Regions from separate parts of the Aminobacter sp. 01T433 genome, predicted to be linked through region 2. Evidence: riboswitches for the same ligand, from Rfam matches in the RefSeq annotation. Region 2 holds a riboswitch; the other holds the start of a gene.
What was found. A riboswitch is a leader RNA that binds a small molecule or an ion and turns the genes downstream of it on or off. The one in region 2 is predicted to bind thiamine pyrophosphate.
Positions count from the first base shown of each region.

Region 1: linked by a shared signal. The riboswitch ahead of thiB (thiamine ABC transporter substrate binding subunit) and the one ahead of thiC (phosphomethylpyrimidine synthase ThiC) in region 2 are both predicted to bind thiamine pyrophosphate.

Region 1 covers NZ_JBFTPR010000005.1:376,244-391,992, reverse strand. The annotation lists gene AC1DLV_RS11250 (helicase-related protein) at 1-2,369, shown strand, start outside; gene AC1DLV_RS11245 (RNA-binding S4 domain-containing protein) at 2,375-2,758, shown strand; gene fdxA (ferredoxin FdxA) at 2,907-3,245, shown strand; gene AC1DLV_RS11235 (CarD family transcriptional regulator) at 3,602-4,186, shown strand; gene AC1DLV_RS11230 (cysteine hydrolase family protein) at 4,934-5,491, shown strand; gene AC1DLV_RS11225 (amino acid ABC transporter ATP-binding protein) at 5,514-6,287, opposite strand; gene AC1DLV_RS11220 (amino acid ABC transporter permease) at 6,284-6,964, opposite strand; gene AC1DLV_RS11215 (amino acid ABC transporter substrate-binding protein) at 7,095-7,868, opposite strand; gene AC1DLV_RS11210 (RNA polymerase factor sigma-32) at 8,115-8,984, shown strand; gene AC1DLV_RS11205 (M48 family metalloprotease) at 8,990-10,459, opposite strand; gene thiQ (thiamine ABC transporter ATP-binding protein) at 10,661-11,386, opposite strand; gene thiP (thiamine/thiamine pyrophosphate ABC transporter permease) at 11,383-12,999, opposite strand; gene thiB (thiamine ABC transporter substrate binding subunit) at 13,145-14,149, opposite strand; TPP riboswitch at 14,194-14,314, opposite strand; gene AC1DLV_RS11185 (thiamine diphosphokinase) at 14,419-15,063, shown strand; gene AC1DLV_RS11180 (ABC-F family ATP-binding cassette domain-containing protein) at 15,066-15,749, shown strand, end outside.
Region 2 covers NZ_JBFTPR010000005.1:118,830-134,578, reverse strand. The annotation lists gene thiD (bifunctional hydroxymethylpyrimidine kinase/phosphomethylpyrimidine kinase) at 1-347, opposite strand, end outside; gene AC1DLV_RS09895 (thiamine phosphate synthase) at 317-922, opposite strand; gene AC1DLV_RS09890 (thiazole synthase) at 919-1,692, opposite strand; gene thiS (sulfur carrier protein ThiS) at 1,695-1,892, opposite strand; gene thiO (glycine oxidase ThiO) at 1,876-2,865, opposite strand; gene thiC (phosphomethylpyrimidine synthase ThiC) at 2,862-4,679, opposite strand; TPP riboswitch at 4,797-4,913, opposite strand; gene AC1DLV_RS09870 (thiamine pyrophosphate-dependent enzyme) at 5,100-6,335, shown strand; gene AC1DLV_RS09865 (alpha-ketoacid dehydrogenase subunit beta) at 6,338-7,351, shown strand; gene AC1DLV_RS09860 (dihydrolipoamide acetyltransferase family protein) at 7,354-8,667, shown strand; gene lpdA (dihydrolipoyl dehydrogenase) at 8,672-10,069, shown strand; gene AC1DLV_RS09850 (F0F1 ATP synthase subunit A) at 10,358-11,107, shown strand; gene AC1DLV_RS09845 (LVIVD repeat-containing protein) at 11,186-12,925, opposite strand; gene AC1DLV_RS09840 (ABC transporter ATP-binding protein) at 13,096-14,859, opposite strand; gene AC1DLV_RS09835 (acetamidase/formamidase family protein) at 14,904-15,749, opposite strand, start outside.

The sequences.
Region 1 (15,749 bases), 260 kb from region 2:
TGATCGAAAAGATCGAGGGCCATGATTTCGATCCGGTGAAGGTTTTGCAGTGGCGCACGGCTGCATTCGATTTCGCCAGCCTCGACGCACTCAAGCGCTCGATCGACACGGTGGCGCCCGTCGAGGGCCTGACGCGTGCGCTACCGGCGGTCGACGCCCAGGCGCTCGAACATCTGTCGCGCGACGAAAACATCCGTTCGCTTGCCACCAACCGCGAGCGCGTTGCCCTGTTGTGGGAAACCTGCGCGCTGCCGGATTATCGCCGTATCGCGCCCGCCCAGCACGCTGACCTTATCGCCTCGATGTATGATGATCTCGCCCGGCGCGGCCACGTCGACGAGAATTACATGGCCGAGCAGGTGCGCCGCGCCGATTCCACCGAAGGCGACATTGACACGCTTTCACACCGGATCGCACAGATCAGAACTTGGACTTTTGTCTCAAATCGCCCTGGCTGGCTTGCCGATCAGGCACACTGGCAAGAAAAAACGCGCGACATCGAAGACAGATTGTCGGATGCGCTGCATGAGCGGTTGACGAAACGCTTTGTAGACCGCAGGACTTCCGTCCTCATGCGCCGCCTTAGAGAAAACACCATGCTTGAAGCCGAAATCAGCCCGTCCGGAACCGTCCTCGTCGAGGGCCACCATGTCGGTGAACTGCAAGGGTTCCGTTTCACCGCCGACCAGAGCGCGGGCGGAGAAGACGCCAAGGCAGTGCGAACGGCGGCCCAAAAGGCGCTCGCCACCGAATTCGAATCGCGCGCCGAGCGTTTTTCGGCGGCGCCCAATGGCGACATCGCGCTTGGCTCCGACGGCGTGCTGCGCTGGATTGGCGCGCCGATCGGCACGCTGGTCGAAGGCGAAGACTCGCTCAAGCCGCGCGTTATCCTGCTTGCCGACGAGCAGCTGACGGGTCCGGCCCGCGACAAGGTTGCCGCGCGCGCCGAACGTTTTGTCAATTTCCAGGTCGAGTCGCTGCTCAAGCCGCTCGTCGATCTCAAGGCCGCCGAACAGCTTTCCGGCATCGGCCGTGGCATCGCTTTCCAGCTGGTCGAGAATTTCGGCCTGATCAATCGCCGCGACATCGCCGAAGAGGTGAAGTCGCTCGACCAGGAAGGTCGCGCGGCACTGCGCAGGCTCGGCGTGCGCTTCGGCGCCTATCATGTCTTCGTGCCCGCGCTGATCAAGCCTGCTCCGTCGGGCCTGGTCACGCTGCTGTGGGCGCTGAAGAATGACGGCAAGGACAAGCCAGGCTTTGGCGATGTCGTGCACGCGCTCGCCGCTGGCCGCACCTCGGTCGTTATCGATCCGACCTTCGACAAGACCTTCTACAAGCTCGCCGGCTTCCGCAATCTCGGCCGTCGCGCCGTGCGTGTCGACATTCTGGAGCGTCTTGCCGACCTCATTCGTCCCGCGCTTGCCTGGAAGCAGGGCACGGGCGCGCGTCCGGATGGCGCTTATGACGGCAGCTCTTTCATCGTCACGCCACAGATGATGTCGATCCTCGGCGCCACCGGCGACGACATGGAAGAGATACTCAAGGGCCTTGGCTATCGCGCCGAGCCTAAGCCGGCCGTCGAAGTCAAGGAAAAGCTCGAAACGATCGACACGGTTGCCCGCGAGGCTGTCGCTCGGGCACTTGCTGCAAAGGCGGCTGCTGCCGCTGCCAGCAGCGAAGAGGTCTCCGCCGAACCCTCCGGCGAGACGGCCGAAACCCCTGAGCAGGCTGTTGCCGACAACAGCGAACAGGCGTCCGAGATCGAACAGGTCGAGCCGGCATCCGAGGTGGCCGTCGAGCAGGTCGAGGCAATTGGCGAAGCTGCGGCTGAAGTCGCAGCCGAGCCTGAAGCTGCGTCCGAGCCAGAAGTGGCCGCGGTTGTCGCTGAAGCTCCCGCTGCTGAAGCAGCTCCGGCGGAAGCTGCAGTAGCAGAAGCCTCCGAGGCTGCAGAAGAGCCCAAGCCCATCTTGCTGTGGCGCCAAGGGCGTTTCGAACAGCGTCCGCGTCATCGCCAGGACAACCGTCCGCGTGGCGGCCAGCGTGAGCCGCGTGCTGCTGGTGCCGCAGGCGCTCCCGCCGCTCGTCAGGGCGAAGCCAATCGCAGCCGTGAAGGCGGCGAAGGCGGTCGTGACAACGGCCGTCCGCGCTTTGATCGCAAGCCCGGCGGCAAGCCGCAGGGCGAGGGCGGTCGTCCCGAAAACCGTGGCCGTGGCGAACGGCCGCAAGGCGAGAAGCATGGCGGTGATCGCGGTGGCTTCAAGGGCAAGCCAGCCTTCCAGCCGAAGCCGCGCGAAGAGCGTCCGGTGCGCATCGATCCCGATTCGCCCTTCGCCAAGCTCGCCGCGCTGCGCGACCAGCTCAAGAAGTAAACGCCTTGGCCGGCGAGGGAAGACAGCGCATCGACAAGTGGCTGTTCTTCTCGCGCGCGGTCAAGTCGCGCTCGCTTGGCGCCAAGCTTGCCCAGTCAGGCGGTGTCAGGAGCAACGGCCAGAAGCTCGGCCAGGCCTCCGACATCATCAAGACAGGCGATGTCCTGACCATCACGCTCGACCGCCGCATCCTGGTCTACAAGGTGTTGCTGCCGGGCGAGCGGCGCGGGCCGGCCGAAGAAGCGCGCAAGCTCTACGAAGATATATCGCCTGTTCCGACGCCCAAGGACCAGGCACCGCCCGACGCCAGGCCACCGCTGCGCGAGGCTGGAAGCGGCCGTCCGACAAAAAAGGAAAGGCGCGCCACCGACCGCCTGCGCAATGAGTGACGCAAAGGCTTTGGAGTCGTCGCACTCAAGTTGAGAAATCCGTTCCGCCAACTGCCTTCTGCGCGCAATGGCCGCCCTTGCAACGGGTCTTTAAAGGGGCTACCTCACCGACAAAGATACAAAATTACGGGAAGTCCCGGAGCCTGCCATGACCTATGTCGTCACCGACAACTGCATCAAATGCAAATACATGGATTGCATCGAGGTTTGTCCGGTCGACTGCTTCTATGAAGGCGAAAATATGCTCGTCATTCATCCCGACGAGTGCATCGACTGCGGCGTGTGCGAACCGGAATGCCCGGCAGATGCGATCAAGCCCGACACCGAGCCGAGCCTCGACAAATGGCTGCAGATCAACACCGAATATGCCGACAAATGGCCCAACATCACGGCCAAGAAAGAGCCGCCTGCCGACGCCAAGGCGTTTGATGGCATCGAAGGCAAGTTCGAGAAGTACTTTTCGCCGGAGCCTGGCGAAGGCAACTGAGAGCTGTACCGCCCTAAAAGGCGGTAGATCGTTGGATTGAGCGCCACCGCCGACTCTTGACGCGGCAGATTTTCGCGTATCCACCAAAATCTTGATTCTTCCGACTTTTTGTGTTAGAGCTACGCCAACATGCCGATGACACAACGTCGATCTATGGCGCGAAGCCTTAATCACTGAAAGGTGACAACCCCAATTCGGACCAGAGTAATCTGGACCCGGAGGCCGCTGCTTTAGCGGTTTACCGGTCCAAGCTCTCCGGTTGGGGGTCGATTGTCGTGCGGCACAAGGTCACGTGAGTGACATCCTCGTTCAGCCGGCCTCGGCGGGCCGGTGTTACAAGAAGGAGTTCAGGGCGTATGGCAACTTCCATCCCGCAGAAGAAATCCGCAGCACGTCACGGTTTCAAGACCGGCGAGTATATCGTCTACCCGGCGCATGGCGTTGGCCAGATCGTTTCCATCGACGAGCAGGAAGTGGCGGGACACAAGCTCGAGCTTTTCGTGATCGATTTCCAGAAAGACAAGATGCGCCTCAAGGTGCCGGTCGCCAAGGCGACCACCATTGGCATGCGCAAGCTTTCCGAGACCGACTATGTCGAGCGTGCCTTGAAGGTCGTGCAGGGCCGCGCCCGCGTCAAGCGCACCATGTGGTCGCGCCGCGCGCAGGAATATGATGCGAAGATCAATTCCGGCGACCTGATCTCGATTGCTGAAGTTGTGCGCGACCTCTACCGCGCCGACAATCAGCCGGAGCAGTCCTATTCCGAGCGCCAGCTTTATGAAGCAGCGCTCGACCGCATGGCGCGCGAACTCGCAGCCGTCAACCGTCTGTCGGAAACCGAGGCTGTCCGTCTTATCGAGACCAACCTCAACAAGGGTCCGAAGCGCGGCACCAAGGCCGACAATGAAGAAGCCGACGCAGAACAGGAAGTTGCTGCCTGATTTGGCTATTCGCTGAAATTACGAACAACCCGGCCAATGGCCGGGTTTTTTGTTTGTGGCGTGAGGGGCTGTGTGGCGCAACTGAAGTGCTGTGCGTCGGTGGGTGCGCCTGGGGTGCGTAGAACGTTCTGCTACGCGCGTGGGCACTTGGTCTGTTGCACGCCGCAGCGTTCGTTGGGTGCCACAGCCTCCGTTGGAGCGATGCCGGCATGTCCGGATCGTCGCCACAATGGAGTCCGATCACGGCATGGATCCCCGGGTCTGCGCAGTTCGCTGCGCTCCTGCTTGCCCGAGGATGACGAAGGCATAACGGGCTCGCGGCCAATCGCGGACGTCGGAGATTGGCAACCAGCGTCGATGGTCCTTGCTCGGTTGCCAGTTTGACCGCCGGTCGTCTTGCGCCGGTGGTTATGCCCGCCCGTCGTCCTACCGACCGTCATCTTGCCCGGCTATCGCCAGAAGTTTCTGCTAAGCGCCAATCTTGGAGATTAGCTGAAGGTCAAAGTGTCTTCGTCATCCTCGGGCAAGCAGGAGCGCAGCGAACTGCGCAGACCCGGGGATCCATGCCGTGACCGGGCCACAGTGACGACGGTCCAGAAGGTGAGCCATGCCGTGACGTTGCAACCGTGGCGACGGGTCCAGAAGGTGAGCTTCGCCCACCGGGCGGTTTGTTGCGGATGCCTCTACTGAGCCGAGCCGTTTTGCTGTATCCGAGGCTAAACATGGCCGCTTCGGGACAGACAGCAGATGAGTGCAGCGCTTCTTATCATCGACGTGCAGAATGCGATCCTGAGGGGCAAGGGCACCCTGGATCGGCAGCCGCTGCTGGAGGCTGTGCTCGACGATACGATAGGCAGATTGCGCGACCTCCAGGACAAGGCGCGTTCGGCAGGCGTGCCGGTTGTCGTCATCCAGCATGACGGTCCCGCCGGGCACCGGCTGGCCGTCGGCACAGAAGGTTGGGCAGTCCGGCCGGAGCTGGCCCCTAGGGACGGTGACGTTCTCGTTCACAAGGCGAGCTCGGACTCGTTTCACGAGACGGACCTCGGTGCCCGCCTCGACGAACTGGGTATCTCGCACCTCGTCGTCGGCGGCTGCATGACCCAGTTCTGCGTCGACACGACGGTGCGTCGCGCCGTTTCGCTCGGCTACGATGTCACGCTTGTTGCTGACGGTCACACGACCGCCGACACGGCAAATCTTGCCCATGCCGACATCATCGCCCACCACAATGAAACGCTCGACGGTTTTGGCGCCGGCGATGCCGTGGTGGATGTCCGCCTGGCGGCGGAGATCTCGTTCTGACCATCGCCTGGCGCGGCGAGTCCTAGCCTTCGCCGCCTTTGCCGTGCTCGTGTTGATGCGTGATGGTCGCGATGAAGCGCTTGGTGCGCTCGTGCTTGGGGTTGCCGAAGACCTCGCTCGCCGGGCCTTTTTCAACGACCATGCCTGCCTCGAGGAAAACCACCTCATGAGCGATCTTGGACGCCAGGCGCAGATCGTGCGTGGCGATCACCATGGTCGTGCCCTCCCGCGCGAGCTGGCCGAGCACATCGACCACCTCCTGGGCGAGTTCGGGGTCGAGTGCTGACGTCGGCTCGTCGCACAAAAGCACCTTCGGTTGCGGCGCCAGCGCACGTGCGATTGCCACGCGCTGCTGTTGGCCGCCTGACAGCGTCGCTGGCCACGCATCGACCTTGTGGGCCATGCCGACCTTTTCGAGCAGAGCCAGTGCACGTTCCCGCGCCTTCGCTTCCGGCCATTTCAGTACGGTCACCAGGCCTTCCATGACGTTTTCGATCGCCGTGCGATGGGGGAACAGCTGGAAGTTCTGGAACACCATGCCGGTCTGGCGGCGAAGCTGCTGGATCGCCTTGGTCGCAACCTTGATATCGGGGCGGAACTCAATCGTGTCGTCGCCGATGCGCACAGTACCTGATGTCGGGATCTCCAACAGGTTGATGCAACGCAAAAGCGTGCTCTTGCCACCGCCCGAGGGGCCGACAAGGGCAGTCACGCTGCCTTCCCTGATGTCGACCGAAACGTCCTTCAGGACCTCATTGTCACCGAAGCGTTTGACGATGTGGGACAGGCCAATCATGTCCGCGCCTCCAGGAAGCCACCATAGCGGTTGAGGCGCTTTTCGAGCCTGACCTGCAGCGACGACAGCACCGAGCTCATCGCCAGATACAGTATGGCGGCTTCGACATACAGGATCAGCGGCTCATAGGTCGTGGCGACGATGCGCTGCGCTGCCTGAAACATTTCCGGCACGGTGATGGCGGCGGCAAGCGACGTGTCCTTGACCAGCGAGATGAAGGTGTTGGACAGCGGCGGCACTGCCACGCGTGCCGCTTGCGGCAGGATCGTCCGGCGCATCGCCTGGGACCAGGTCATGCCGATCGAATAGGCCGCCTCCCATTGCCCCTTGGCCACCGAGCTTATGGCGGCGCGGATGATTTCAGAGGAATAAGCGCCGACGTTGAGGGTGAAGCCGATCAGGGCGGCCGGGAAGGCGTCGAGCACGATGCCGACGCTCGGCAGGCCGTAGAAGATCAAAAATAGCTGCACCAGAAGCGGCGTGCCGCGGATGATCCAGACATAAAAGCGCACAATCGCCGACAGCCACCACGGGCCAAACAGGCGCGCAAGTGCTGCACCTAGCCCGACAGTCAGGCCGAAGGCGAAGGAGAGAAGTGTCAGGGGTGCTGTGAAGACGAGTGCTGCCCACAACAGGGGGCCAAGCGACTCCAGCATCAATTGCAGCCAATGTGGCAAGATGAATGCTCCCTCCCCATAACAAACTTGCCCGGAAAATCGCAGATTTTCCGGGCAAGTTCATGGGAAAAATGAGAGGTGGAAAAATGAGCGCCTTTCAGGCGGGTTGGCGCCGTCTGGTCAGCGTCGGCTACTGCGAGACATCCGTGCCGAAATAGGCTTCGGAAATCTTCTTGTAGGTGCCGTCGGCCTTGATCTCGGCCAGCGCCTTGTTGATCGCCTCGACGAGCTCGGGCTCACCCTTGCGCACGATCACGCCGGAGTAATCGGCCTTGGCCTCTTCGGCGACGATCTTCACGTCGGCATCGGGCTTGTGCTTCTTGAAGTCGAAGAACGACAGGGAGTCGTTGATGGTCGCGTCAGCACGGCCGTTGAGCACCAGCTGGATCGACTGGTCGAAGCCGTCGGTGCCGACCAGCGTAGCGCCATTGGCCTCGGCGATCTTGCCGAAATTGCTGGTCAGCGACTGGGCCGACTTCTTGCCCTTGAGATCGGCGAAACCCTTGATGTCCGCGTTCTTGCCGCTGACGATCAGCACAGCTTTCGAAGCGATGTAGGGCTCGGAGAAGTCGTACTTTGCCTTGCGAGCCTCGGTGATGCCGACCTGGTTGATCACAGCGTCGTAGCGCTTGGCGTCGATGCCGGCGATCAGGCCGTCCCACTTGCCTTCGAGGAACTCGGCCTTGACGCCGAGGCGCTTGGCGATCTCGCGGCCGATCTCGACGTCGAAGCCGACCAGCGCGCCCGAGGCGTCGTGATAGGTGAAGGGCGCATAGGTGCCTTCGGTGCCGATCTTGAACACGCCGGCGGCCTTGATCTCATTGAGGTTTTCACCGGCATGGCCAGCACCTACAGCGGCGATCTGGAGCGTTGCGGCAACGGCCAGCGATTTCAACCAGTTCATTTTACATGATCCCGAATTTGAGCCGGCCAAAGGCCGGGTGCGTTGTGATTGGATGCAATCTCGCAGAAGCGGACGTTGAAGATAAGGAATGAGATTTCAAGTATATGGCAATCGTAGAATTTGAATCTACAGGTAAGGCCTCGACCTGAGCCCCGGGAACATTCGCCAGAATTCCGCGTTGATAGCCTTGCGGGGCAGCGCCGCTAAACGCCGCCCGGCTGCTGCTCACGAGACAAGGGGCGAAGCATGTATATGGACCGGGCGGGTTTGGCCGGCGAGCAGATGATGCTGAGGGCAGCATCGCGTGCACCTTATCTGGAGCGCGGGGAAGAACTCGAACTGGCGATCCGCTGGAAAGAACAGCACGACCAGGACGCACTCAACCGCATCACCACGGCCCATATGCGCCTGGTCATCGCCATGGCTGTCAAATTCAGGCGCTATGGCCTGCCGATGGGCGACCTCATCCAGGAAGGGCATGTCGGCCTGCTGGAGGCTGCCGCGCGTTTCGATCCCCAGCGCGAAGTGCGCTTTTCAACCTATGCCACCTGGTGGATCAGGGCATCGATGCAGGACTACATCCTGCGCAACTGGTCGATCGTCAGGGGCGGCACCAGTTCGGCCCAGAAGTCGCTGTTCTTCAACCTGCGACGCATGCGCGCCCGCCTTGCCCAGGGTGGCGGCCCGCTCGGCAATACGTCTGCCTATCAGGAAATCTCGGTAGCGCTTGGCGTATCGGAAGCCGATGTCGCGATGATGGACATGCGCCTGTCGGTGCCCGATAGCTCGCTCAACGCGCCGCTCAACGATGACGGCGATTCTGGCGAGCGGATGGACTTGCTGGTGTCGGACGATCCCTTGCCCGACGAACTCGTCGGCGAAGCAATCGACATCGAGCGGCGTTCGGGCTGGCTGCATGACGCGCTTGGCGTTCTCAACGCCCGCGAGCTGCAGATCATCGAGGAGCGCCGGCTGACGGAAGAAGGTGCTACGCTCGAACAGCTCGGCACCTCGCTTGGCATCTCCAAGGAGCGGGTGCGCCAGATCGAGACCCGCGCGATGGAGAAATTGAAATCGGCCCTGGTCCGGCAGAACTCGGCGTTCCTGCCGGCCTGAATCCGTTACCGGTCGGTGACGATCTTGACCTTGTCGCCGGCCGACACCGTAGCGCCCGGCGCCATCGCGTTCAGCACCCTGAACAGATCGAGCTTGCGGTCGACGCCGATCATGCTGGCGGCGAGCGATCCCATCGTCTGGCCCGGCTGGACGGTGACGACGCGGATGCGCAGCGGCTTGAGCGCGGCTTTTTCCGCAGCGGTCATCACGTGGAAGCTGGAGCTGACCGAACGGGCGACCGTTTCGAGCGTGGTGCTGGCGGTCGGCGCTGCCGTCAGCAGGCGGTAGACCTGCGCGCCGTTGCGGATCACCACGATGTCGAACTTCCAGCCTTCAGCGCTGGCGCGCGCGAACGCGGCCTCATTGCCGTTGATGTTTTCGGCGCGCACGCTTGCCGGATCGAGCCCCGCCACCCAGCCGCTCTTGATATAGTCGGACAGTGACAGCTTGGCGTCGATGGTCACACCGTCGAAACGGATGGCGGTGTTATCAGGGCCTGTCGCGGTGACGGCGGCTGCGGTGTTGTCGATGATGAATCCCTGCGGCACCGAAAACGAGATGCCGAGCTTCGGATGCAGGAAGGTCGTGCCGCGGACGTAGCCTTCGTCAGGCGTGTCGCCGAACAACAGCCCATCTATTCCCGCCAGGAAAGAATCGCGGTCGCGGGTGCCAATGCCTGGCGCGCCGAACTGGCGGGCGTGGCGCTGGGCGAGGTCGATGCGCTGCGGCGCGTTGGGATGGCTTGCCAGGAAGTCGAGGCTGGCGTCAGTGGCGCCACTGACCGCGCGCAGGTCGGCGTAGGCGGCCATCGACTGCAGGAACCGGCCGGCGGCAAATGGGTCGTAGCCGGCCTGGCCGCTCATCTTGATGCCGATGCCGTCGGCTTCCAGTTCCTGGTTGCGCGAGAACTGTGCGAGCCTGAGCTTGCCGCGGATCAGCGCCGCCTTGGCGGTCGGGCTTTCGCCGAGCACGTCGGTGACGACCTTGGTCGCCAGCACTTCCTCGGCTTCCTTCTGCTGGCGCTGGATGCCGTGATTGGCGGTGACGTGGCCCATCTCATGCGCGATGACCGCTGCCAGTTCGGCCGAATCATTGGCCAGTGCCAGTAGCCCGCGCGTTACGTAGAGATAGCCGCCGGGCAGGGCGAAGGCGTTGACGTTGGGCGAATTGAGGATGGTGATGCGATAGGTCTGGTTCGGGTTGCTGGAAACCGTCGTCAGGGAGCCGACCACCTTGGCGACCATGCGCTCCAGCTTGGGATCGGAATACTCGCCGCCATAGGTCGCCAGGATGCGCGGATGCTGGGCCTTGGCGATCTCGGCGAGCTTGTCGTTGCGGGTGACGTTGTCGACCGTCACCGGATTGTTGGACGGCTGGAACCCGGATTCGCGAATGTCGGAGGTGTTGAGCATCTGGCAGCCGGAGACAAACGCCGACAGCGCCACAGCGATGGCTAGTCGCGTGTAGCGGGGCATTTTCGTCTCGATCAGTCCGTCGCGGCAGATGGGCAGAGCTCGCGTCCTTTCAGTTTCCTTCGGCGGCAGGCGAAGCAGATGCCGGCCCGCGTCCCAAGGACGTAGCCAGACTCAGCGAACCAACACAATAAGGCCATTACCGCCAATATGGCGATTTGGCTGTAAATTATGTCCGCTTCCGGGCAACTCGGCGTGATCGTGTCATCGCCGTTCACTACCGATATAGTGTCGGAACGCCTCAGGTCCAGAATTGGCAAAGAAATCCGCAGTCTTTCCCGTCGCAGCCACCGTCCCAAACTCCACGAAAACCATGTTTTCGGCGAGTTTCCGCGCATCTTCGGGCTGGTGTGTCACGAAAAGCACGGTCATGCTGCGTTCTGATTGGACGCTTGCCACAAGGTCGAGCATATCGTCGCGCAACGCTGGTCCAAGCGAGGCAAAGGGTTCATCCAGCAGGAGAATCGGGCGATCGCGCACCAGGACACGGGCAAGCGCAACACGTTGGCGTTCGCCGCCGGACAGCTCTCGCGGCAGGCGGTTTTCCATGCCGGCAAGGCCGACGCGCGCGAGCGCTGTCACAATATCCTGCCTGTCAGTGGCGCTCAGCCGAAGCGCCGGCGAACGCCCCAGGCCGACATTCTTGGCAACGTCGAGATGGGCGAACAGATTGTTTTCCTGAAACACCATCGACACCGGCCGCTCGGCTGGCGGCGCCGGGGTCAGATCCGCACCGCCAATCAGCACGCGGCCCTCACGCGGGGTCTCGAAGCCAGCAACGAGATTGAGCAGTGTCGATTTGCCGGCACCGCTCGGTCCCATGATCGCGGTGATCTCGCCGGGCGCGAAGTCGACGTCAAAGCGCACCATGGTGTCGCTGTAGCTGAACACCACCTGGTCGAGGCGCACCGCCGCACGTGTCGAGGTCATTTCGAAGTCTCCCTGCCGAGGCGGTCGGCGAGCATCATCAAGGCAAGGCACAACAGCCCAAGCATCAGCGCCAGCCCAGCCGCATCGTCGGTGCGGTAGCTGCCCATGCGGGCGAGCAGAAGATAGGGCAAGGTCTGCACCGCGTCGCTGCCGAACAGGGCAATGACGCCGAGATCGCCGAGCGACAGTGCCATGGCAAAAGCGAAGGCGGTGGCTAGCGGGCGACGCAGCACGGGCCAGTCGATCAGCCGCAGCCTGCTCCAGCCTGATATGCCGAGTTGGGCGCATAGCCGTTCGTGGCGTTCGCTCGCCGCGTCGTAAGCGGGGCGGATAGCGCGGACTGCAAAAGGCATCGCCATCACCGCGTTGACGGTGACGACCATGAACGGCGCCAGCGCAAACACATCGACCGACTGCCGCACGAGCACGAACCAGCCGGCACCGATGACGATCGGCGGCACCACCAGCACGAAACCAGCGCCGGTGTCGGTGAACCGTTCGAGCAGCGTTTTCTTGTCGCTCAACCGGCCGCCGGCCAGTGCCCGGCGCGCCATGACCAGCGACAGCGCAAGTACGGCGGCAAGTGTCGCCGACAGCGTGGCCAGCACGATGCTGGTCAGCGTCGCGCGCTGGACCGAGGCCTCGCCGGCGAGACGGCCAAGATCGGCCTTGAGCCCGGAAGCGACGGTCGCCAGCATGGGGCCACCGACGAAGACGAGGGCCATGAGGATCACCGCGACGTTGAGCGCTTTTTCGCCCGCCTTGGCCTGGATGTAGTTGCGCCGTGCGACGGGAAGGTTGGTGTCGCCGGTGGTGTTGGCGCCGAGCCGCATCAGTGCGATGACCACGACGGCAGTCAGCGCGATCTGCAGCAAGGTGAGGGCTACCGCACGTGCGGGATCGAAGTCGAAGCGCAGCGCTTGGTAGATCGCCACCTCCAGCGTCGTTGCGGCTGGTCCGCCGCCCAGCGTGAGCACGATGGTGAAGGATGTGATGCACAGCATGAAGACTAGCCCGGCGATGCCGGGCAGGGCCGCGCGTATTGCCGGCCATTCGATCAGGCGGAAGCTTGCGCGCGAGCCCATGCCGAGCTGGCTCGCCAGCCGCCACTGGTCGGTCGGCACCGTGTGCAGCGCTTCGAGGATCAGCCGTGTCGCAAGCGGCAGGTTGAAGAAGACATGGGCAACGAGGATGCCTGACAAACCGTAGATGCCGGGCCATGTCGCGCCGGTCAGCGCCGCGAGCGGTTCGGCGAAATAGCCGGCGCGGCCATAGAGCGACAGGATGCCGAGAGCTGCAACGATCGCCGGCAGTGCCAGCGGCACGGCGAACAGGCGCAGGATCAGTCCACGGCCGGGAAATTGCGGGTGCCGTGACAAAGCGCGTGCGACGAGGATCGCAGGCACGACCGAAAGCAGCGTCGACAACAGCGCTTGCCACAGCGTGAAGCGGGCGACACGGAATAGATAACCGTCGAACGCGGCCGCGGCACCTTCAGGGTTGCGCACGGCTTCGATGCCAAGACCGGCAAACGCCCCGCCGATCAGCACGCCGATAGCGACGAGCGCTGCGATGCCGGCGATGATGCGGGGGTCGGAGGTGGATCTGGTCAAGGCCGCGCTGCCCCTCACCCTTACCCTCTCCCCGTAAACGGGGCGAGGGGGGCGCGGGCGTTGCCGCTTGTGCCTTCTCCCCGTTCACGGGGAGAAGGTGCCGGCAGGCGGATGAGGGGCGGCATAGCCATCTCGGACGACCGTCTTACTTGCTCATCACGCCGAGCCATTCATCAACCCAGGCCTTGCGGTTGGCAGCGACTTCGTCGGCGCTGAACAGCAGCGTCTTGGCCGGCTTCACCAGCCTGTCGAAGGCCGGGTCGAGCGGCTTTTCGGTCTTGCCGGCCGGCAGCATCCAGTTGGTCTCGGGCACCACGTCCTGGAAACCTGGGCTCGTCATGAAGGCCATGAACTTTTCCGACAGCGGGTTCTTGGCGCCTGTCGTGGTGATGCCGGCGACTTCGATCTGGAGATAGTGGCCTTCCTCGAAGGATGCCGCCTGGTAGCGCTCGGACTTGTCCGCGACCATGTGGTAGGCCGGCGAGGTCGTGTAGGACAGCACCATCGGCGCCTCGCCCTTGGTGAACAGGCCGTAGGCCTCGCTCCAGCCCGGCGTCACGGTCAACACGCGGCCCTTGAGCTTGGCCCAGGCTTCCGGTGCCTTGTCGCCATAGACCGACTTGACCCACAACAGCAGGCCGAGGCCCGGCGTCGAGGTGCGCGGGTCCTGGATGGCGATCTTCTGTTCGGGATCGCCCTCGACCAGTTCCTTCAGGCTCTTGGGTGGGTTCTTCAGCTTCTCGGTGTCGTAGACCACGGCGAAGTAGCCATAGTCGTAGGGCACGAAAGTGTCGTCCTTCCAGTCGCCAGGAACCTTGACGTTTTCGCCGACAGCGCCGTGCGGGGTAAACAGGCCGGTCGCCTTGGCTTCGGCGGTAAGGTTGGTGTCGAGGCCGAGAACGATGTCGGCCTTGGTCGAAGCGCCTTCGAGTTTCACGCGGTTGAGCAGTGCGACGCCATCGGCCACCGAGACGAAGTCGACCTCGCAGCCGCATTCGGCCTCGAAGGCCTTCTTGACCTGCGGGCCGGGACCCCACTCCGACGTGAAGCTTTCATAGGTGTAGACGGTGAGCTTGCCTTCGGCGCTTGCGGGAAGGGCAGCGGCGGCAAGCGCCAGGGCCGAGGTCAAGGACAGCAAGATCGTGCGCATCGGCGCCTCCTTCATTGGTGTTGAAAGGGAATTTGAAGCGCCGGGCGTCCGAAGCATCTAATCCCTCCGCCGGTACAAACCGGATCAGGTTCAGCGGGTTGGCTGGATTTCCCCATGCCTCTCAGCCAGCGCGTGTGAACGCGTCGGGCACCCCGTTAGAGCGGTTCCACAAATAGGGCCGTGCCGCAGGCCACGCAAGCGGTAGTTTGCCGGCCCAGCACCATGTCTCGGCCTTCCGTTTCCGTTGCTGGACTGGTAATGCGCTTGCCATGACCCGGTTCACCATACTCCTTGGCGGCGAGCTTTTCCGCACCCCGCTCGTCGACCGTCAGGTCGCGGGCAGCCGTGTCATCGCGGCCGATGCCGGAATTCGCCACGCCGCCACCTTGGAACTGATGCCGGAGCTGTGGCTTGGCGACTTCGATTCCGTGCCTAGCGAGGTCGATCCGCGCTTTGTCGACCTGCCCCGCGAGACCTTTCCTCAAGACAAAGACAAGACCGACGGCGAGCTTGCTATCGCGGCGGCGCTCAAGCGTGGTGCGACGTCGCTGGTGCTGGTCGGTGCCTTTGGCGGCCCGCGTGCCGACCATGCTTTCCTCCATCTGGCTCTCGCGCTGAGGCTTGCCGAGGCAGGCACCGAAGTGATCCTGACCAGCGGGCGCCAGGAGGCGCATCCGCTTTTGCCGGGAACGATGAGCTTCGACTATGCCAGCGGCACGCTGTTTTCCCTGCTCGCCTTCTCCGCGCTGTCCGGCCTCTCCGAAGAGGGCGCCAAATGGCCGCTCGACCGTGTTGATGTGCCGTTCGGCTCGTCGCTGACGCTATCCAACGAAGTGCGGGGCACCTTGCGTGTCTCGCTCGGCAGCGGCCGCGCGCTGCTTTTCGCCCATCCCTTTCCTGCTTCGGAATTCTGAACATGGCGCCACCGCTTCTCAATCTTGACGGCATCCGTCTGACTTTCGGTGGCACGCCGCTGCTTGACGGTGCATCGCTGTCGGCAGCTTCGGGCGACAAGATCGCTCTGGTCGGGCGCAACGGGTCGGGCAAGTCGACGCTGCTCAAGATCGCTGCCGGGCTGGTCGAACCGCAGGATGGCGAGGTGTTCCGCCAGCCGTCGGCGACGATCCGCTACCTGCCGCAGATGCCCGACATGGACGGCTTCGCCTCGGTGCGCGCCTATGTCGAGGCCGGTCTAGGGCCCGCGGATGATCCGCACCGCGCCACCTATCTGCTCGACCATCTTGGCCTCACCGGCGAAGAGTCTCCGGCCGACCTGTCGGGTGGCGAGGCGCGGCGTGCCGCCCTTGCCCGCGTCATGGCGCCTGAACCCGACATCATGCTGCTCGACGAGCCGACCAACCATCTCGACCTTGCCGTCATCGAATGGCTGGAAGAGGAGTTGATCCGCACCTCGTCTGCGCTGATCGTCATTTCGCACGACAGGCGTTTCCTCGAACGCGTCAGCCGCAATACGGTATGGCTCGATCGCGGTCAGACGCGCCGGCTTGACCGTGGCTTTGCCCATTTCGAGGAATGGCGCGACCAGATCCTGGAGGAAGAAGAGCGCGAGCAGCACAAGCTCGGCCGCCAGATCGTGCGC
Region 2 (15,749 bases):
AGCACAGGGTCGAGCACGACGGGCACCGGCAGGCTGCTCGCCAGTACCGAGGCGACGGTATCTATCGTTGCCGCCGTTCCCAGCATGCCGATCTTGACCGCCGCGACGGGGTTCGCAGCGAAGGCTGAGCGCATCTGGTCGGCCACGAGGTCGGGCGGCATCTGTTCGACCCGTTCGACGCGCTGATGCGTCTGGACCGTCACTGCCGTTATGGCGACACAGCTACCCAGGCCAAAGGCCGATACGGTCTCGACATCGCGGACGATACCCGCACCACCGCTCGAATCCGAGCCGGCAACGATGAGCACATGCGGGATCATCGCCATGCGGCCGTCGCGGCCAGCCATTCGCGCGTCCGCGCTTCGGGATCGGCATTGAGCGTTATGTCTGTGACGACTGCAGCGCTGTCGGCGCCCTGCGCGAAGACACCTGGGATGCGCTCGATGTTGAGGCCGCCGATGGCGACCAGCGGCACGTCGCCAACGCGGCGCTTCCACTCGGCAATGCGGTCGAGGCCCTGCGGGTCCCATTTCATGGCCTTGAGGATGGTCGGATAGATCGGCCCGAGCGCGACATAGTCGGGTTTGGCGGCGAGCGCTGTTTCGAGCTCGGCGGGATCGTGCGTGCTGAGGCCGAGCTTCAGTCCGGCCTTGCGGATCGCCTTGAGGTCGGCGTCGGCAAGGTCCTCCTGGCCGAGATGGACGAAATCACAAGCTTCCTCGATGGCCGTTTCCCAGTAGTCGTTGACGATCAACCGGCAGCCATGGCGCTCGCAGACAGCTTTCGAGGCGCGGATTTCGCGGCGCAGTTCGGGCGCGCCCATATCCTTGATGCGCAACTGAACGAGCTTGACGCCTGATGGCACCAGCCGCTCGATCCAGGCGGCGGAGTCGACGATGAGATAGAACGGGTCGAGCTTCATGAGAATGCTGCCATGCCGATGACGGGGGTGGAAGGAACGGCCATGTCGCGCGGTTCGAGCGGGCCTGCGAGATATGCCTCACGGCCAGCTTCGACCGCCTTGCCAAAGGCTGCGGCCATGGCGACGGGATCGCCTGACTTGGCGACGGCGGTGTTGAGCAGCACGGCGTCGTAGCCCAGCTCCATGACGGCTGCCGCATGTGACGGTCGGCCGATGCCGGCGTCCACGATCAGCGGCACGTTGGGAAAGTGTCCGCGCAGGCTGCGCAGCGCATCAGGGTTTTGCGGGCCACGCGCGGAGCCGATCGGCGCGCACCATGGCATCAAAAGCTTGCAGCCGGTGTCGAGTAGGCGTTCGGCGACGACCAGGTCGTCTGTCGTGTAGGGGAAGATTTCGAAGCCATCCGACGCCAGAATCTTCGCTGCTTCAACGAGGCCGAACACGTCTGGCTGCAGCGTGTCGTGGTTGCCGATGACCTCGAGCTTGATCCAGTTGGTGGCGAACACTTCGCGCGCCATTCTGGCCGTCGTCACCGCTTCCTTGACCGAATGACAGCCGGCGGTGTTGGGCAGCACGCGAACGCCGAGCGACTGGATCAGCGACCAGAATTTCTGGCCCGTCCGTCCGCCCGAAGTCTCGCGACGCAGCGAAACGGTCACAATGTCGGTTCGTGAGCCTTTCACTGCATCGGCCATGACAGCGGGCGAGGGGTAGAGTGCCGTGCCGAGCAAGAGGCGCGACGAGACTTCGGTGTCGTAGAGCTTCAGCATGATCACCCACCCTTCATCGGAGAGAGAATTTCGATGCGGTCGCCTTCGGAGAGTTCGCAGCCGTTGCGCTCTTGTGCGGGTACGACCTCGCCGTTGAGCGCGGTGGCAAGCCAGCCGCCCTCGTAGTCGAGTTCGGCCAACAGCGCGGCGAGGGTTGCAGCGGCCACCTCGTGGTTTTCGCCGTTAATGATGAGCTTCATCGACAAGCTCCTTGCTGTCTTGGTGACCGAGCATGAGGTCGGCCGCTTGCATGGCCATGGCAGGCGCGAGCAGGAAGCCATGGCGATAGAGGCCGTTGATGCAGAGCCTGTTGCCGTCATGCTCAATGCGCGGAAGATTGTCCGGATATGCCGGACGAACACCGACACCCGCCTCGACGATCTCGGCTTCGCCGAAGGCCGGGTGCAGCGCATAGGCGGCGTTGAGCAGTTCCATCATCGAACGTGCGGTGATCGGGCCGCTGGCATCGCTTTCGATCATTGTTGCGCCGACCATGAAATGATTGTTGGCGCGCGGCACGATGTAGACCGGGATGCGGGGATGCAGCAGCCGCACCGGCCGGGACACCGAGACCTCCAATGTGCGCAGCAACAGCATTTCGCCGCGCACGCCGCGAAGGTCTGGGCGCTTCGCCGTCATGCCGGTACAATCGACCTCGAGGTCCACGGTGCCAGGCGTCTGCGTCGCACCGTAGCCGAACGCGAAATGCGCGCCCATCTCGATCAGCTTTTCCTTGAGGCCGAGCAATGCCTGGCGCGGATCGAGATGCGCCTCCTCGGCAAAAAGCAGCCCGCGCGAAAACCGACCTGCCAAGTCTGGTTCGAGCGCAGCGATGGCATCGCCGTCGACCAAGACATGGCCAGAGGTTCGACTGCTGAAACGGTCGAGCTCGGCGGTGTCACGCGCCGGCGCCAGCACCAGCGTACCGTTGCGCACGACATGGCCAGGCAGGGCGGCGTCCCACCAATCCGCCGCCTGCCTGCCCAAGGTCAGTACCGTTGCTTCAGCACTCTCGCGCTCGCACCATGGGGCCAGCATGCCGCCGGCTTGCCATGAGGCATTGCCGGCGATCTGACGTCGCTGCTCGACGACCGTGACGCTTGCACCGCGCGATACCAGCTCATGGGCGAGCGTCAGACCGGTGACGCCCGCGCCCCTGACCAGGACCCTCATGACTGGCCAGCTGCCTCCGTTCCTTCGACCGCCATATAGAGGTCGCCGCCATCGCGGAATTTCTCCGCCATCGCCGCCATGCCGGCCGCGCGCGCCTCGTTGCGGATGTCGTGCGAAATCCGCATCGAGCAGAATTTCGGCCCGCACATCGAGCAGAAATGCGCGACCTTGTGCGCTTCCTTGGGCAAGGTCGCGTCATGGAAGGATCGGGCGGTGTCGGGGTCGAGCGACAGGTTGAACTGGTCCTCCCAGCGGAACTCGAAGCGTGCCCGCGACAGCGCGTCGTCCCTGACCTTGGAGGCGGGATGACCCTTGGCGAGATCGGCGGCATGGGCCGCGATCTTGTAGGTGATGACGCCCACCTTGACGTCGTCGCGGTCGGGCAGGCCGAGATGCTCCTTAGGCGTGACGTAGCAAAGCATCGCCGTGCCGAACCAGCCGATCATTGCGGCACCAATGCCCGAGGTGATGTGGTCGTAGCCGGGCGCAATGTCGGTGGTCAAAGGCCCGAGTGTGTAGAAGGGCGCCTCGCCGCAGACCTCCAGCTGCTTGTCCATGTTTTCCTTGATCTTGTGCATCGGCACATGGCCGGGACCCTCGATCATCACCTGGCAGTCCTTGGCCCAGGCGATCTGGGTCAGCTCGCCCAGTGTCTCCAGTTCGGCGAACTGGGCTGCGTCGTTGGCGTCGGCGATCGAGCCGGGGCGCAGGCCGTCGCCGAGTGAGAAGGCGACGTCATAGGTGCGGCAGATGTCGCAGATTTCCTCGAAATGTTCGTAGAGGAAGCTCTCCTTGTGGTGATGCAGGCACCACTTTGCCATGATCGAGCCGCCGCGCGAGACGATGCCGGTGACCCGGTCGACGGTCAGATGGATGTAGGGCAGGCGAACGCCGGCATGGATGGTGAAATAGTCCACACCTTGCTCGGCTTGCTCGATCAGCGTGTCGCGGTAGATCTCCCAGGTCAGGTCCTCGGCAACGCCGCTCACCTTTTCCAGCGCCTGGTAGAGCGGCACGGTACCGATCGGCACCGGCGAATTGCGGATGATCCAGTCACGGATGTTATGGATGTTGCGGCCCGTCGACAGGTCCATCACCGTGTCGGCGCCCCAGCGGATCGACCACACCATCTTTTCGACCTCTTCGGCCATCGACGAGGTCACGGCCGAGTTGCCGATATTGGCGTTGATCTTGACCAGGAAGTTGCGGCCGATGATCATCGGCTCGCTCTCGGGATGGTTGATGTTGGAGGGGATGATCGCCCTGCCACGCGCAACCTCGTCGCGGACGAATTCGGGCGTGACGAAGTCTGGGATGGCGGCACCGAAGCTCTCGCCGTCGCGCTTCATCTTCTCGCGCAGCTGCTGGCGGCCGAGATTCTCGCGGATGGCGACGAACTCCATCTCCGGGGTGATGACGCCGGCACGGGCATAACCGAGCTGGGTGACGGCGCGACCGCCGGTGGCGCGCAGCGGCTTGTTGCGGACGGGGAATTCCGGCGTCAGCCTTTCGCCCGAGACAAAGCCGTTGTCTTCGGCTTTCACGGTGCGGCCGTCGTAACGTTCGACGTCACCGCGGGCGAAGACCCACTCTTCACGCAGCCTGACAAGGCCACCTTCAATGTCGGTCTTCACGTTTGCGTCGGTGTAGGGACCGGACGAATCATAGACGGTGACCGGCGGCTCCATGGCGCTTGGATGCACCGAGATTTCGCGCATCGGCACGCGAATGCCGGGATGGATGAGACCCGGTTTATGGACTTTTTTCGAGGCTGGCAGCGCGCCTGTTGTGACGGTCGGGGTCAGGGCATTCATGGTGAGCCTCCTTGCTCTGATGCAATGGAGACCCAGTTCGTGCGATGAGGAGGAGGTGAGACCTTGCTTAAGGGACTTCGAGCGTTTGCTCGAATGCCGATGCCGGAAGAAGCCGACCCGCGAAGCCTCGCACCGTCCCTACGCCAGTGTGAACTGGATCAGGTTCAACGGGTCACTGCGCTGCGCGAGCTAGCAGTATCTCAGCCCCTTGTCGGGACCCCCCTGGTGAGCCTTAAGGATGAGCGCGGAACGGGCCTTCTGTCAACCGGGCTTTCGATATTGTCGCGACAATGCCAAACTCGCCCCGGACGGCCATTGCGGTTTTCAAAGCGATCGGATAATAGGTCAGCGTTACTGACATAAATTGTCTGCCGCGCAGGGAGGACCAGTTGGCCTGCGCGCGAGACAGGAGGAACATCCGTGACGGACAATCCCTCGCCACTCAAGTTCCACGTGCCCGAGCCCGAGGTTCGGCCGGGCGGGACGCCCGACTTTTCCAATGTGCCCATTCCCAAGGCCGGATCGGTCATGCGGCCGGAGGTCGACGTCGACCCGCGCAACATCCGTGATCTCGCTTATTCGATCATCCGCGTGCTCAACCGCGAGGGCGACGCGGTGGGCCCCTGGGCCGGCACGCTGACCGACGAGGAACAGCTTGAAGGCCTTCGCCACATGGTGACGCTGCGCACTTTCGATGCGCGCATGCAGATGGCGCAGCGCCAGGGCAAGACCTCGTTTTACATGCAGCATATGGGCGAGGAGGCGGTGAGCTGCGCTTTCCGCAAGGCGCTCAATCCCGGCGACATGAATTTCCCGACCTACCGCCAGGCCGGCCTGCTGATCGCGGGCGGCTATCCGATGGTCGAAATGATGAACCAGATCTATTCCAACGAGCGTGACCCGCTGAAGGGCCGTCAGCTGCCGGTGATGTACGCCTCAAAGGAGCACGGCTTCTTTTCGATCTCAGGCAATTTGACGACGCAGTACATCCAGGCTGTCGGCTGGGCGATGGCGTCGGCGATCAAGGGGGACACCAAGATCGCCGTTGGCTGGGTCGGCGACGGTGCGACCGCGGAAAGCGATTTCCACGCAGCGCTTGTCTTCGCCTCGACCTACAAGGCACCCGTCGTCCTGAACATCGTCAATAACCAGTGGGCGATCTCGACCTTCCAGGGCATCGCCCGCGGCGGCTCAGGCACCTTCGCCGCGCGCGGTCTCGGCTTCGGCATTCCGGCTTTGCGTGTCGACGGCAACGACTATCTCGCCGTCCATGCGGTCGCCAAATGGGCGACCGAGCGCGCGCGCCGCAATCTCGGCCCGACGCTGGTCGAATACGTCACCTACCGCGTCGGCGCGCATTCGACCTCCGACGATCCCTCTGCCTATCGACCCAAGACCGAGTCCGACGCCTGGCCGCTGGGCGATCCGGTGATCAGGCTCAAGAACCACCTGATCAAGCGTGGGCTGTGGTCGGACGAGCGCCACAAGCAGGCCGAGGCCGAAATACTCGAAACCGTCATCGCCGCGCAGAAGGAAGCCGAAAGCCACGGCACCCTGCATGCCGGCGGCAAGCCGTCGACACGCGACATGTTCGAGGGTGTCTATGCCGAGATGCCGCCGCATCTCAGGCGCCAGCGCCAGAAGGCGGGGGTATAGCGATGCCGCGCATGACCATGATCGAAGCCATCCGCAGCGCCATGGACGTCGCCATGGGGCGTGATGACGATGTCGTCGTCTTCGGCGAGGACGTCGGCTATTTCGGCGGCGTATTCCGCTGCACGCAAGGCCTCCAGCAGAAGTACGGCCGTTCGCGTTGTTTCGACGCCCCGATCAGCGAACTCGGCATCGTTGGTGCCGCCATCGGCATGGCGGCCTACGGGCTCAAGCCATGTGTCGAGGTGCAGTTCGCCGACTACGTCTATCCAGCATATGACCAGATCGTTTCGGAAGCGGCACGATTGCGTTACCGATCCAATGGCGAATTCACTTGTCCGATCGTCGTGCGCATGCCGACAGGCGGTGGCATCTTTGGCGGCCAGACCCACAGCCAGAGCCCGGAGGCGTTGTTTACCCACGTTTCCGGCCTCAAGGTGGTGGTGCCGTCCAACCCGCTCGACGCCAAAGGCCTGCTGATTGCTTCGATCGAGGACCCAGATCCGGTGATCTTTCTGGAGCCGAAACGATTGTACAACGGCCCCTTCGACGGCCATCACGACCGCCCGGTCACAGCATGGTCGAAGCACGAGCTCGGCGAGGTGCCCGAGGGGCATTACACCACACCGCTCGGCAAAGCGGAGATCCGCCGGCCGGGGTCGGCGGTGACCGTTCTCGCTTATGGCACCATGGTCTATGTCGCCCAGGCGGCAGCCGAGGAGACCGGCATCGACGCCGAGGTGATCGATCTGCGCACGCTGTTGCCGCTCGATCTCGACACCATCGTCGCCTCGGTCAAGAAGACCCGCCGCTGCGTCATCGTCCACGAGGCGACACTGACTTCGGGCTTTGGCGCCGAGCTTGCGGCACTTGTGCAGGAGCACTGCTTCTACCACCTCGAAGCGCCTGTCGCCCGCGTCGCCGGTTGGGACACGCCCTATCCGCATGCGCAAGAATGGGACTATTTCCCCGGCCCGAAGCGGGTCGGCGAAGCCCTGATCGAAACGATGGAGGCCTGAGCATGGGCGAACATGTCATCAAGCTTCCCGACGTAGGCGAAGGCGTGGCCGAGGCCGAACTGGTCGAGTGGCACGTCAAGGTCGGCGACCTCGTCCGCGAGGACGCCGTGCTTGCCGCTGTCATGACCGACAAGGCGACGGTCGAGATACCGTCCCCGGTCGATGGCGAGATCAGCTGGCTCGGTGCCGAAATCGGCGACACTGTCGCTGTCGGCTCGCCGATCGTGCGGATCAAGGTGGCTGGTGATGCGCCAGTTGAGACGGCGCCTGCCGAAGAACCCGCTCCGGCCAAGAGCGAGGGCAAAGACGCTGCGGCAACTGTCGCCGCGGAAACAACTTCTGAGCCGGCTAAGAAAATCGAATCAGCACCCGCTGTGAAGGCTCCCGCGCCGGCCGCTGCACTCAAGACGGCGCCGCACGCGACCGTTGGCTTGCCGCGACCGGAAGGCGAACGCCCCATTGCTTCGCCCGCTGTCCGCCTACGCGCCAAGGAAGCCGGCATCGATCTGCGTCAGGTCCCAGGCACTGGCCCCGCTGGCCGCGTCACGCATGAAGACCTCGACGCTTTTGCCTCGCGCGGGGCACAGCCGGCAGCAACTAGCCTGCAGGCCAAGACCGGGGTCGAGGAGATCAAGATCGTCGGCCTGCGCCGCCGCATCGCCGAGAAAATGTCGCTGGCCAAGTCGCGCATTCCCCACATCACCTATGTCGAAGAAATCGACGTCACGGCACTGGAGGAACTGCGCGCCAAGCTCAACGCTTCGAAAAAGCCGGACAGGCCGAAGCTGACGCTGCTGCCATTCCTGATGCGGGCGCTGGTCAAGGCGGTTGCCGAGCAGCCGCAGCTCAATGCGCTATTCGACGACGATGCCGGTATCGTCATGCGCCATGCCGGCGTTCATATCGGCATGGCCGCGCAGACGCCGGGCGGGCTCGTTGTTCCCGTGATCAAGCATGCCGAGGCGCGCGACCTGTGGGACTGCGCCGCCGAGGTCAATCGCCTCGCAGATGCCGCCAAGGCAGGCACGGCGACGCGAGAGGAACTGACCGGATCGACCATCACCATCACCTCGCTGGGCGCGATGGGCGGCGTGGCCACCACGCCCGTTATCAACTACCCAGAGGTGGCGATCGTCGGCGTCAACAAGATCATGGTGCGGCCGATGTGGGACGGCACCCAGTTCGTGCCCCGCAAGATGATGAACATCTCCTCCAGCTTCGACCATCGCGTCATCGACGGATGGGACGCGGCGGTCTTCGTCCAGCGCATCAAGGCGCTGCTCGAAGCGCCGGCAATGATCTTCATGGAAGGCTGAGGCGATGAAGGAAATTTCCTGCAAGCTTCTCATCATCGGCGCCGGTCCCGGCGGCTATATCTGCGCCATTCGCGCCGGACAGCTCGGCATCGACACGGTGATCGTCGAAGCGGCCAAGCCCGGAGGCACCTGCCTCAATGTCGGCTGCATCCCCTCCAAGGCGATGATCCATGCAGCGGATGAGTATCTCAAGGTCTCCGAGATGGCTGGAGGCACCAGTCCGTTCGGCATCAGCGTATCGGCGCCGGTGCTCGACCTTGCCAAGACCGTCGCCTGGAAGGATCGTATCGTTGGCCGCCTGACCAGTGGCGTGGCTGGGTTGCTCAAGAAGGCCAAGGTCAAGTCGGTGCAGGGCTGGGCGCGCTTTCGCGACGGCAAGACCGTCGAAGTCGACACCGAGACCGGCTTGCAGGTGATCCGCGCTGAAATCATCGTGATTGCCACGGGTTCCGCGCCGGTCGAACTGCCGTTTCTGCCCTTCGGTGGGCAGGTGATTTCGTCAACCGAAGCTCTGGCGCTCAAGCAGGTGCCGGCTGCGCTTGCCGTTGTTGGCGGCGGCTATATCGGGCTCGAGCTTGGCACCACTTTCGCCAAGCTTGGCTCGCACGTCACAGTGGTCGAAGCCTTGCCGCGTATCCTGCCGCAATATGACGCCGAACTGACGCGGCCTGTGGCCAAGCGTCTGGAAGCTCTCGGCGTCAAGGTGATGACGGGTGCAAAGGCCAAGGGAATGAGCGCCAAGGGCGATGGGCTTCTGGTCGAGGCCGCCGATGGCAGCGAGCAGAAGATCGCGGCCGACAAGGTGCTTGTCACCGTGGGCCGCAAGCCGCTTGTCGAAGGCTGGGGGCTGGAAGCGATCGACCTCGATCGCGACGGCCGTTTCATCCGCATCGACGAACAGTGTCGCACCTCGATGCGCGGCATCTACGCTATCGGCGACGTCACCGGCGAGCCAATGCTGGCGCACCGCGCCATGGCGCAGGGCGAAATGGTCGCCGAGATCGTCGCTGGCCACAAAAGAAGCTGGGACAAGCGCTCGATCCCCGCTGTCTGCTTCACCGATCCGGAGATAGTCACGGCAGGGCTTTCGCCCGACGAAGCCAAGAATCTCGGCATCGAGATCAAGTCGGCGCAGTTCCCGTTCTCGGCCAATGGCCGGGCGATGACACTGGCGAGCGAGGACGGCTTCGTCCGCATCGTTGCGCGTGCTGACAACCATCTGGTGCTCGGCATCCAGGCGGTCGGCGCTGGCGTTTCGGAGCTGTCGGCGGCCTTCAGCCTGGCCATCGAGATGGGCGCACGGCTGGAGGATATTGCCGGCACCATCCATGCCCATCCGACCCAGAGCGAGGCTTTCCTCGAGGCCGCGTTGCGCACGCTGGGCCACGCGCTGCATATCTAATCTGTGACGCGGCCCTGCGCCGCGTCACCTCGTACCTTGCCGTGGCGTGCCGCTTACGCTAACAAGCCCACGCACTGGACGACCAGTGCCTTGAACGCTCGGGGACGGCCCCATCCAAAAGATGGCGCCAATAATTGCTACCTCGACCGAATCTCATCTCAAAAATCGCGAAAAAGTTGCGGAACCGCTTTTGGCGGGCCGTAGGCACGCTTGGTCAATTTTGGCTTCCGGATATGGCTCCGGTGCGCGCGCTTTCGCATCACCAATCGAACCGACCGGAGAGGCACTGTGGCCGGACCAATAGAACAATTTGAAATCAAGCCGATTTTCACCCTCTTCGAGTTTGCGGGGCAGGAATTCGCTTTCACCAACTCTGCCGCTTACATGGTGGGGGCCGTGGTGTTCGGCGGGTTGTTCCTCATGCTTTCGACGAGCGGCCGAGCGCTGGTGCCCTCCCGCCTGCAGTCGATCACCGAACTGATCTACGAGTTCGTGTCAAAGACGCTGCGCGACAATGCGGGCGAGAGCGGCATGAAGTTCTTTCCGCTCGTCTTTTCGCTGTTTGTCTTCATCCTGATCGCCAATCTCGCGGGCTTGTTCCCTTACGCGTTCACGGTCACCAGCCACATCATTGTGACCTTCGCTTTCGCTATGCTGGTATTCGGTACGGTCACGATCTACGGCATCTGGAAGAACGGCCTCGGCTTCTTCCGCCTGTTCATGCCCTCCGGTGTGCCGCTGCTCTTGTCGCCGATCATCGTGCCTATCGAGATCGTCTCCTACATCTCGCGCCCGATCAGCCATTCGGTGCGTCTGTTCGCCGTCATGCTCGCCGGCCACATCACGCTCAAGGTCTTCGCCGGCTTCGTGGTCAGTCTCGGCAGCATGGGAACCCTCGGCATCTTCGCAGCCATCCTGCCGCTGACGATGACGGTCGCGCTCACCGGGCTCGAACTTCTGATGGCGGTGATCCAGGCCTATATCTTCACCATGCTGACCTGCATGTATCTGAACGACGCGCTGCATCCCGGCCATTGATCAGGGCGCAAGTCACTTGAAAACAAAAACCCCGGCGCAAAGCCGGGGTTGATGGAATGAGGGCTATATCAGCCGGTCTCAGTCGCGCGGCGGCCAGATCTTGTCGCTCATGCCCATCTTGGGTTCGCCCAGCAGCGGCGTCTTCAGTGCATAGACGCCGTTGATGGCAAACAGCCAGATGATGTTGCGGTCATATTCGGTGAACACCGCAAAAGTCGCATTGTCGTAGGTGTATTCCGGCATCTCCTTGTCTGTCGGGAAACGCGGAACGAAATAGCCGGCGATCTTGGGATCGGCGGGGTCCTTCACGTCGAAGAGTTGCAGACCAGCATTGTAGAAGGCATATGGCACGAGCCCGTCGCGGCCATGGCCTGGCTGGTGCGTCGTGCCCGAGCGCTTCGGCCCGAAACTGCCCTTGCGCTGGCAGAAATCGGTGAACTTCGCGTCCTTGGGCGGTGTCGGGCGCGGCAGGGTTGCCACGATTTCCGGCTTGGCCGGATCCTTGGCGTCGATCACCAGCACATCCTTGTAGGGCTCGTAGCAGTTCGAGTTCATCGGATAGCCGTTGGCGAAGACATAACCGGTGCGCGCGTACTGGGAGGTGTCGACATTGTCGAATTCGGTGCCGGCAAAGCTAGGCGCGATGCCGACATGCCCCTGCATCTCAGGCTTGTCGGGGTTGGAGAGGTCGAAAGTGTAGAGCCCGAGACCGCCCATCGCGCCGAAGGCGATCTTGCCGCCCTTCTCAACCGGTGTCGGCAGGAATGGCGGCATGCGCGAACCCATCCACGAGGTGCGGTTTCCGGCGCGCGGGTTCATCAGATAGGCGTTCTCGCTCGCCTTGTTGCCGACCACCTGGCCCGGCACCTTGACCTGGCTGACGAAGACCGGGTTGGCCGGGTCCGACATGTCCCACACCTGATAGCCGGGCGAGTGCAGATAGTCTGGATATTCGGTCAGCGCGTAGGAATCATCTGGTGCGGCCGACAGGTACATGTATTTGCCGCCGAACCATGCCGGCGCATCGAGCGAGCCCGACCCCTGTTGCTGGCCGATTGGCGCGTTTGGATTCTTGGTGTCGGTGGTGCGCGTGGCGATCAGCTTCCAGTCGCTGGGCAGCGGCCCGTTCATCTCATAGACCTTGAAGCCCTTGAGCGAATTGTATTTGCGCAGCGATTCCACGATATCGGGCTGGGTCCGCTTGTTGTCCAAAATGCCGAAGCGGCCAATCTCGTAGGAGGCGACGACGACGTTCTTCTGGAGCTTCTCGCTCCAGGCGATGGTGATGCCGCCGAAATAGTCCTGGACGGTCTTTGCGTCCCAATCCTCGCTGGAGCCTTCCGGCCCCCACACCCCGCCCTTGGAATAGACGACAGTGGCCTTGGCCGGGTCGGTGATGTCGAGCACGCGCATGTAGTCCCGATCGTGCACGTACATGTAGCGCTTGCCGTTAAAGTCGGCGACATCGGGCCAGGCGTGCCAGGGCGAGCTGACATGCGGATAGAACGCGATCTCTTCGACATTCTGGCTGTAGGTCTTGTCGTCCCAGTTATCCAGTTGGCCGGGGAAATTGGGCGCTTCGCCCAAGGGCGTGGCGCGGGGTGCCACGAACGTGCCGGTGGCCGCGTCCATGCCATAATCCTTGCCAGGCACGGGCGCCGGCGGCGCCTTGTCGTAGGTCAGGTCATGCCACTGCTTGAGATAGGGGTCGGTGATGTTGATCTCGGTCGGCACCTTGGATTCCCAGTCTTCGGCGGCAGCCACGCTGACCGTCAGCGCCAGGAATGAGCAGCTGATTGCAATCATCTTAGGTGTCATGAGGTCTTCCCCTCCCGATTGACTCTATTTGGCTGCCGGCCCGCGTTCCTCGCATCGGGCCGATGGCAGCTTGGTCAGTTGAGGGAAGTTCGGTCAGTCAGAGAAGTGAATTCTTCGCATCCTGATATGATGACCTGGCATAGCAGGTGGCGTTGGCATGGCACCGCCCGTCATGCATCCGATGCCGCAACCAGATGGCCGCCGCCGACATCCTCGAGCACAAGCTTCCTTGGCTCGTCGCTGAGTTTGCGAACCGGGCTTGGGATTTCCCTGTCCATGCGTGCGAAACGGGCACGGCGCTGCACCGGGTCGGGAACCGGCACGGCCTCGATCAGCCGCTTGGTATAGGGATGGCGCGGATTGGCAAAAATCTGGTCGCGCGTGCCCATCTCGACGATCTGGCCGAGATACATCACCGCGACTCGGTCGGAGATGTTTTCCACTACCGCCATGTCATGCGAGATGAACAAATAGGCGACGCCGAATTCGCGCTGCAGTTCCTTCAGCAATTCCAGCACGTGCGCCTGCACCGACACGTCGAGCGCCGAGACGCTCTCGTCGGCGATGATCAGCTTCGGCCGCAGCGCCAAGGCGCGGGCGATGCAGATGCGCTGGCGCTGGCCGCCGGAAAATTCGTGCGGATAGCGTTCCATCTGATCAGCCGACAGGCCGACACGCTCGAACAGGGCGGCGACACGCTCGGTGCGCTCCTTTGGCAGGCCGATGTCGTGGATCAGAAGCGGCTCGGCCACCAGATCGCCGACGCGCATGCGCGGATCGAGCGAGGCGTAAGGGTCCTGGAAGATCATCTGGACGTCGCGGCGCACCGCCTTGCGCTCATGTCGGCCAAGGCCGGACAGATTGCGCCCGCCGATCGATAGCTCGCCGCTGTAGGGCACCAGGCCGGCAAGGGCCTTGGCCGTTGTTGACTTGCCGCAGCCGGATTCGCCGACCAGCGACAGCGTTTCGTTGGGCGCGATGGAAAAGCTTACGCCTTCGACGGCGTGGACGCGGCGGTTGACCCGGCCGAAGAAGCCGCCATGTAGGTCGAAGCGTACATGCAGATCGCGCGCCACGGCGACCGCCGCCGGCTTTGTTTGCTCGGTCTTGTCGCGTGAGCCGTGGCGCGCGGCGCCAGTGCCCATGCGTGGCACGGCGGCGAGAAGGTCGCGCGTATAGTCGACTTGGGGACGCTTGAAGATGTCGGCGACCGCGCTCTGCTCAACCATGCGCCCGTTGCGCATGATGATGACGCGGTCCGCCATTTCGGCAACGACGCCCATGTCATGGGTGATCAGAATGACGCTGGTGCCGTGCTGGCGCTGCAGGTCGCGCAAAAGTTCGAGCACCTCGCCCTGCACCGTGACGTCGAGTGCGGTGGTCGGTTCGTCGGCGATCAGCACGTCTGGCTTCAGCGCCAGTGCCATGGCGATCATGACGCGTTGGCGCATGCCGCCGGAAAGCTCGTGCGGATATTGCTTGAGGCGGCTCTCCGCTTCGGGAATGCGCACGGCCGTCAGTGCTTCGATGGCAAGCTTGCGCGACTGAGCGCGCGAAACACCGGTATGGGCCTCCATCGCTTCTACCAGCTGCCGGCCGATCGAAAGCACCGGGTTGAGCGAGGTCATCGGCTCTTGGAAGATCATGGCGATGCGGTTGCCGCGGATGCGGCGCATATGCCCCTCATCGAGGGTCGCGAGATCGGTGTCGCCGAGCCGGATCGAACCGGCAGAAATCCGCGCCGCCGGCTGCGGCAGCAGCGCCATGATGGCCAGCGAGGTCATCGACTTGCCGGAGCCGGATTCGCCGGCGATGCAAAGGGTTTCGCCGCGCGCCAGCGAGAATGTGAGGTCGGAGACGACCGGCCGCTCGCCGTCTTCGCCGCGCACGGAAACAGTCAGCCCAGTGACGTCGAGCACCGGCTTGTCTGACATCGGGGCAGGGGCCCCGACGTCGCGTTTTGCGTCTGCCGCAACGCTCATTCGAACACGCAGCGCGGGAAGTAGAACGACACCACCCAGTTTGGCATGTCGACGATCTCGCTGATGCGGAGATCGCCGCACACCGACACCAGCATGTAGGCGTCGACCGGATCCAGCTTGTAGCGGGCGGAGAGCAGGTCGACCATCTGAGCTACGGCTTCCTTGGCGCCCGTCATCAGGTCGGGCCCGATGCCGGTGGTCACCTCGTAACCCTTGGCGTCGAGGTGGCGTGTCACGGGGCCTGGCGTGGTGAAGCGCGGCATTTTCAGCCGCGCGTCCTTGACCAGGTCGAGCGTCAGAACGACGTTCATCGGGCTTTCGATTGCCGTGCCGCAGACCTCGCCGTCGCCTTGGGCGGCATGGGTGTCGCCGACCGAGAACAGCGCGCCTGCGACTTCCACAGGCAGGTAGAGCACGGTGCCGGCCGCCAGATCGCGGATGTCGAGATTACCGCCGACACGCCGTGGCGGCACCACACTGTGGTGCCCCATTTCCGCCGGCGCATTGCCGATGGTGCCGGCGAACGGCTTGAGCGGCACGCGGCCGTTCTTGCCGAATAGGGCCGGCTCGAGCGACGTTGCGTCGTACTTCCAGATGTTCAGCGCCGGCTCCTTGAAGTCGTCGGCGAGCAGGCCGAAGCCGGGAATGTTCGCCGTCCAGCCGAAGCCGGACGGTTTGAACGCATCGATCGTCACCTTGAGCGCATCGCCCGGCTCGGCGCCTTCGACATAGATCGGACCCGTCACCGGGTTGATCTGGCCGAAGTCGAGCTTGGCGATGTCGCCGACGGTGCTGTCAGCCTTGAGCTGACCACCCGACGAATCCAGACATTCGAATTCGAT